Regions from separate parts of the uncultured Succiniclasticum sp. genome, predicted to be linked through region 2. Evidence: predicted binding sites of a transcription regulator. Region 2 holds the regulator's gene; the other holds the start of a gene.

Region 1 (3,669 bases), on a different contig from region 2:
CGCGCCCTGCGGGTGCACGCTGCGCTTATTCAGTCGTCCCCGCCCCGGCTGCTGACAGAAGGCAAATTTTAAACTCTTTGCTATGGGGGCGCTAACTATATTATTTGACAAACACTCTTGCGGATGCTAAAATACAAACAGAAGAGGCGCCACCGATGAACGGTTGGCTCTAGTAAACTACTTAAAAGCAGCCGCTACCTTTGCCACGGGGCGGCTACTTTTTTTGTGTCTTGATTACTTCCAACAGCAATGATATGATGTTAACAAAAATATTTCCGAGGTTTTCTATGTCAAACCGTAACATCGTGGTAGACCGCCTGCGGGCACTGGCCATGCTGGGAGTACTCGGCATCCACATCGGGCCTTTTGTGTTTGCCTCCTCCACGCCGCGCCTTGACCTGTTTCTCCTGTTTCAGGTCTTCACACGCTTTGCCGTCCCCAGCTTCTTTTTCATTTCGGGGTATGGGCTGTTCTGTAATGATGCGCTGCACAGGCCATTTCATTATTTCAATTTTATAAAGAAACATCTGATCACGGTAGGCCTGCCTTACTTCGTCTGGTCGTTCTTTTACATTGCCATGTGGCAGTGGGAAGACATGTATCGCCCGGACCGGAGCTTTTCCGTTTCCGTACTCATCGTGAAGTTTTTGCTGGGCGAAGGCTGTTACCATATTTACTTTATGGTGATCTTGCTGTATTTTTATTTTTCCATGCCGTTCTGGCGCCGGCTGGTCAGGTGGATCAGTGAAAAATCCGCTGCAGGTATCGGTGCTTCACTTTCTGTTTTGGCAGCTCTGCAGATTTTGCTGTACCAATGGAGCGCCACCTATTGGAATTATCCGCCCTGGACCCAGGGTCACGCCATGATCATTCGTCTTTTGAACGAACGCATGAACTATCTGCCCCTGTTTTACGGTTTCATTTTCGTGTTGGGCGGCGTCTGCGCTATTCATGAAAAAAAGATTCGCAGCTGGCTGCAATGTCATTTTACCTCCAGCCTGGGCGTTTTTCTGCTTTCCTGTGCTGTGCTGGTTTGGAAATTTAAACAGTACGTGCTGGCAGGCATCCCGTTGGAAGATATCCCTGCCAAATATATGACCCAGCTCACCCCGGAAGGTCTGCTCTATACCGTGTGCTGGTTGCTATTCTTCAGCGCTGCGCTGGAGAAGCTGGAAAATCGTGTAGATGAAGAAGGGGCCGATTTGGCAGAAAAAAAATCAGAGAGCAGACGTTCGTTTTTGGATGTGCTCTCCGAATACTCTATGATTATTTACCTGATCCATCCCTTGTTCCTATACTATTGGCTGCAGTGGTTCCAGCTGTTGGGCTTTTCCATTGCGCAGGTACCGGTAGTAGTGTTTTACGTATTAGTATTAGTGACTTCGTTGTTAGCAGGTGTGGTAATTCACAAACTTGCAAAAAAAAGCCGGCCTGTAGGTTTAGCGCTTTTAGGCAGGCAGCCGAAATAATATTTTAACAAAACACTTGCATTTTATTGCGAACAAGCGTACAATATATTTCAGGGTGTCACCATAAACGGTGGACGGTTGGCCTTCTTCGGAGGGTCTGTACCCTCCGATTACGCAGAATCCTAAAAAGATTTTTGCAGAAAGGGGGGACAACTTATGAGTTCTTTTGAAGAAATGCAAATCATGCTGATAGTCTTAATGATTATTGTGCCCCTGATTGTAGAACTGATAAAAGCAACAAAAAAGTAGCCGCCCGCGCTAAGGATACGGCTACTTTTAAGTAGTTAACCTGGGCCAACCGTTCATCGGTGGCACCTCTTCTATTTGTATTTTAGCATCCGCAAGAGTGTTTGTCAAACAAAAAGCTCCCCCATAGCAAAGAGTTTAATATTTACCTTCTGTCACCACCCCGGCTGCTGCATCATAAAATACGAAAAACCCCGCTCCATGACGGAACGGGGTTTTCTTAGCTCTACATACTTTTACCCCTCAATCGCAATGTACTTCTTGCCCTCCACAGCCTTCGGATCCTTCTTGGGGATGTTCAGCCGCAGGGTGCCGTCCTCAAACTTCGCCTTGATGTCCTCCACCGTAACGGCCGGCCCTACATAGAAGCTGCGAGAGCAGGCGCCGCTGTACCGTTCCTGACGGATGTACTTGCCTTCCTCATCCTTTTCATCCTTGTCCAGGGACTTGGCGGCGGTGATGGTCATATACCCATCTTCCAGCTGTACCTGGATCCCTTCCTTCTTGAAGCCCGGCAGATCCACGATCACATCATAGCTGTCCTTGTTTTCCCGGATATCCGTCTTCATAATGTTGGACGCATGCTTGCCATACAACGGGGAATGACCCTTGCCAAAGAAATTGGGGTTCATCAGACCACTGTCATTCATCCACTCATCAAATAAATTTTCGCCAAAAATGCTCGGTAACATCATAACTCATTCCTCCATTCGCTGCGGCTGTGGCTTCGCGCCGCAACCGCGATATCATAATTTAAATTTTTGATAACGTTTGGAAACAACAGATCCAACTACTGACTTTTTGACTTTTAACCCTTAAATAAAAGGCCTCGCGGCCAATCGTTTCAGGTTAAAAATCATGGGAAGAAGCCTTGCGACCTCGTCCTCAATAGTCCTTTCCTTGTTTCTACACATACTATACCACGTTTTGTTAGCACTGTCAAGAGTTGAGTGCTAATTTTTTTTAAAATTTATTCCTTGTATTTTAATCCTCGCATAACACCATGTTTTTTTCTGCGTTTTTTATAACCATCCATGCACATTCCCATAATCCCGGAAAAAATTTCTTAATTAATAGGAAAAGAGTATGGCTTTTTTGAGAAAATAGTATATAATATAAAGTTGAATAGGTGTTGGTTCCATTCGCTGACTCTGTTCACCGAAAAGGAGAAACGCTCTCATTAGGCTGCTCTCCGGGAAACGTATATGTACGGCGTTTCCTTATGCACAGTTCTTTGCATACAGTCAGTGCAAACCGCCTGTGCAAACTGTCTGTGCGAACCATTTCGCACACAACTTACAGCATTCTGAAGCTTGCGGAAGAAACTTTCATCAGGTGACTTCAGGCAGGGTTTCGGAATTGGACAACGCGGAAATCATGAGTCCGTGAGTTGTCCGTCTGCGGAAACTCTGATGCATTTCCGTCAGCGTTGCATCGGCTGTAGTGTGATAACCCACTGCAGATTATGCCATGTACGCTGCAGGTAAAACGCCATCAGCCTTTCCTTTTACATATATTATATCGAGGTGCTTCAATGACGAACAATTTCAAATCGCAGATCACTACCGACGCAGCCGGGCGGAAACGCAGCGCTGTGCCGGCGGAAGGTTCTGCGTCCTACAAAGTGGGGATCGATATCGGCTCCACGACTATCAAAGTTGTGGTATTAGATGCGGAGGAACATATTGTTTACAAACATTATGCCCGCCACTTCTCTGATATCCCCACCGCGTTAGTAACCAACCTCACTGCGCTGCAAGACGTGGTGGGGCCCTCCCGTTTCCGCTTCGCCCTTACCGGCTCGGCGGGCATGGGCATCGCCCAGCGGCTGCAGCTGCCCTTCGTACAGGAAGTCATCGCGGCGGCCACGGCGGTGAAAAAACTCATCCCCCAGACTGACACCATGGTGGAACTGGGAGGCGAAGACGCCAAGATCATGTACTTCGGCAGCGCG
Region 2 (3,669 bases):
AGTATGCCGCGGCGCATGGGCTGAGCCTTTTTTCCTCCGGCAGCGTGGTGAAAGTGTAAGTGATCAATATGATGGAACGGTGGGAACAATTCCAAGGGGTATATGTTCATACCCCTTTTTGTTTACAAAAATGTTTATATTGTGATTTTCCGTCCTATGCCGGGTTCACGGAAGCAGTGCGACAGCAATATGTGGAAGCGCTGTGCCGGGAAATTAAGCTTCGTTCCTTACAGCGTGAGCTGCCTGTTGCGGAAAACGCGACGGTGTATTTCGGGGGAGGGACGCCGACGGTTCTTTCCGTGGGACAAATTCAAAATATTGTTGCCTGCCTGAAAGAGTACGGCTGGTGGAAGGAACCGGCGGAAGCAACCATTGAAGCCAATCCCGGAACAGTAGACGCTGAAAAACTGAAGGCATTGCGCGAAATTGGCTTTAACCGCATCAGCTTAGGGGTGCAGTCTCTGCAGAACAACGAATTGCGGGCGCTGGGGCGGATCCACACGGCGGAAGAGGCGTTGCGCGCGATTGACGAAGCAAAGCTGGCAGGCTTCCAACGTGTCAACGCGGATCTGATCTCCGGCATTCCCTGCCAGACGGTGGAGTCTTTCCGCGACACAATGAATCAGATTTTGCAGATGAACCTGTCGCACATTTCTGCGTACTGCCTGATTCTGGAAGAAGGGACGCCGCTGGAACGGTTGGTTTCGTCAGGACGGGTTACTTTGCCGGATGAAGACATTTCTTACTTAATGTATGAGATGACCACGGAGATTTTGGCGCAGGCAGGGCTGCGACGCTATGAAATATCCAATTGCGCGAAACCCGGCCAGGAGTCTCTTCATAATATTGTGTACTGGCATTACGAACCTTACGCGGCCTTCGGGGTGGGCGCCTGTACCTTTAACGGAAAAGAACGGCGGACGAATACGGCAGATGTGCAGGAATATATAAAAGGCTGGAGGAAGGAAGGGCCTGTACCGCAAAACGATGATAATACAATGAACGGGAAGGATACTTCTTCTGTTCCTATGCTTTCTGCAGAAAAGGAAAAGAAAGGAGTAACTGACCTTTTACACTCTTCTGTCAATGAGTACAGGGGTCTGTGGCAAACGGAACCCCTTGACCGCAGAATCCAGATCAGCGAAGCGATGATCATGGGTCTTCGTATGACGGAAGGCGCAGATATAAACAAAATGGAAAAACGGTTTGATATAAACATAATGAACTATTATGGAAAGGAAATCCAAACGCTGCTGGATAAAAAACTGGCAGAGTGCGAAGATGGAAAGCTGCGGCTGACAACTTATGGCATGCGGTTCGGTAACCGCGTGTTTGAAAAATTTATATGAGCTACGTTGAGGAGCATTAATGCAGTTGATTGATTGTGTCACGACCTTTTGCAAGTTTCATTTCCACTCGGCGGATAGTAGTTACCCGGCCGGCGTTTTAACAGCATCGGTCAGCATATTTGAATTGATTCGTGTTTTCTTACTTCATAACCAACGGGAGTCGTTCACTGAAAAGAGTGTAACGGCTCTTTTTAATTTTGAAGTTTGTGTGAATTGTGCGGAAAAAATAAAAATTTTACTTTTTGACTATTGACATTGTTGGCAAAGGGTGCTATTCTTACATTGTGAAAGATGTTAGCACTCTGCGTACGTGAGTGCTAACAAAAAACAGAACCACGAAGGAGGCCTGCAGCAAAAGCCTCCTGAACAAAGATGAGGTGGGATTATGTTAAACGACCGTAAACGGAAAATCCTGCAGATCATCATCGAAGACTACATTGAAACTGCGGAACCGGTGGGTTCGCGAACCATTGCCCGCAAACATAATCTGGGATTGAGTCCGGCCACCATCCGTAACGAGATGAGCGATCTGGAACTGTTAGGTTACCTTGAGCAGCCTCATACCTCGGCAGGACGTGTTCCTTCTGCGCAGGCGTACCGTCTGTATGTGGATTCCATGGTGGATTCCATGAAGGAAGAACCCGGCGTGCTGACGGAAAATGACAGGGCGCTGATCAACAGCTGGTATAAAGAACGCATCCGTAACATGGATGACATTTTTAAATCCACTGCCAAGATTTTGTCCCGCATGACCCAGAATGTTTCGCTGGTGCTGGCCAATAAAAAATCTACGGCCCGGTTCAAGTACCTGAAGTTTTTACCCCTGAGCGATACCCAGGCGATCATGTGCATCGTCACAGATGACGGGGCCATGGACAACGGATTGATCGATATCCCGGCAGGGATGAGCAGCGCCGAAATGGATTACCTGTCCGGCAAGATGAGCAATCTGCTGGAAGGCAGAAGGCTCACGGAAATTACCGGCGACCTGTTGCAGGAAGTGTACTCCGCCGTATCTGAGGATGAAGTGATGCTGGCTTCCCTGAAGAAAGCCATCAGCAACATCGCCGCGAAGAACAGTGAGCAGAAAGTGTTCCTTGGCGGCGCCAAGCAGCTGCTGAACCAGCCGGAATTCCAGGATGTGGGCAGGGTGAAAAACCTGTTGGGTATCCTGGAAGAGGAAAAAGTGGTGAAGGATATTCTGAACGCCGGGGATGATTCCGGTCTGAAGGTGACCATCGGCAGCGAGAACAAGTTCACCGGCATCAAGGACTGCAGCATGGTGCAGGCTACCTACCGGCTGAACGGACAAATCGTAGGGACTATGGCGGTGCTGGGGCCTACCCGGATGGAATACCGCAAGGTCATCGCGGTGATGAATTATCTGCACAAGTATCTGGAAACCATATTGAAAGACCCGAAGTGATTTCCCAACTGCACCTGCTTCCGGAGAATTTGTAAAAATAAATCAGGAAGCGCGGACGGATTGTGGGAGAACGTTTAATAAGAAAATTATCATTTTATATAGATTGACAGACAAGAAATCCAAAAGGAGGAACCGTGTTGTTTAAGAGGAAGAGTGAAGAAGAAATCCGGGAAGAGGTTGATCCGAATCAGAACGCAAATGCGCATACCGAAGAGGAAACCGTAACCGGAAGCGCGCCGGAAGAGGCGGCGGCCCCGGAATCCGGAAACGGGGAAGGGATGGCCGGAAATGCTGCAGAGGAAGCAAAGCCGGAGGAAGCAAAGCCGGAGGAAGCAGCGGAAGAAACGCTGGAAGATGTACAGGCTAAACTGACAGCCACGGCGGCTCTGCTGAAAACAAAAGAGGAAGAAGCGACGGAAACCAAAAACCGGCTGCTGCGCCTCCAGGCGGATTTCGATAATTTCCGCCGCCGCAACACAGCGGAGCGGGAAGAGCTGGCTACGTATGTGACCATCAGTGTGGTCAACAAGTTTTTACAGATTCTGGATAACTTTGAACGGGCAGAAGCCGCGGCGGAAAACGCGACAGACGTACAGAGCGTGGTGGATGGCATGGCCGGCATCCAGAAGCAGTTCGTAAAAACTTTGGAAGACTTGGGTGTAAAGGAGATTCCCGCCCAGGGCGAAAAGTTTAACCCCAATTTCCACGAAGCGGTGATGCGGGGGCAGAACCCGGAGATGGAAGACGAGACCATTGACATGGTTTTTGAAAAAGGTTACCAGCTCCACGACAAAGTGGTGCGTCACAGCAAGGTGCGCGTCATCAGCAACGAGTAAAAGTTTAACAAAACCGAATGTCGGTGCTGACAAAAAAGCAGGCGCCGGCAACGTAAAA

The links. Region 2 encodes HrcA, which represses chaperone genes, less so after heat shock. Its sites were predicted from a motif close to TGTTAGCACTCNNNTNANNNGAGTGCTAACA; they were not measured.
Region 1: a site for HrcA is predicted at 2,644-2,674, ahead of QZV31_RS07710 (Hsp20/alpha crystallin family protein). Genes of this name have one in related genera too.

The regions. Positions count from the first base shown of each region.
Region 1 covers NZ_CADBFF010000013.1:8,381-12,049, forward strand. The annotation lists gene QZV31_RS07705 (acyltransferase) at 288-1,469, shown strand; gene QZV31_RS07710 (Hsp20/alpha crystallin family protein) at 1,952-2,410, opposite strand; gene QZV31_RS07715 (acyl-CoA dehydratase activase-related protein) at 3,250-3,669, shown strand, end outside.
Region 2 covers NZ_CADBFF010000005.1:97,635-101,303, forward strand. The annotation lists gene hemW (radical SAM family heme chaperone HemW) at 72-1,349, shown strand; gene hrcA (heat-inducible transcriptional repressor HrcA) at 1,735-2,775, shown strand; gene QZV31_RS04185 (nucleotide exchange factor GrpE) at 2,913-3,611, shown strand.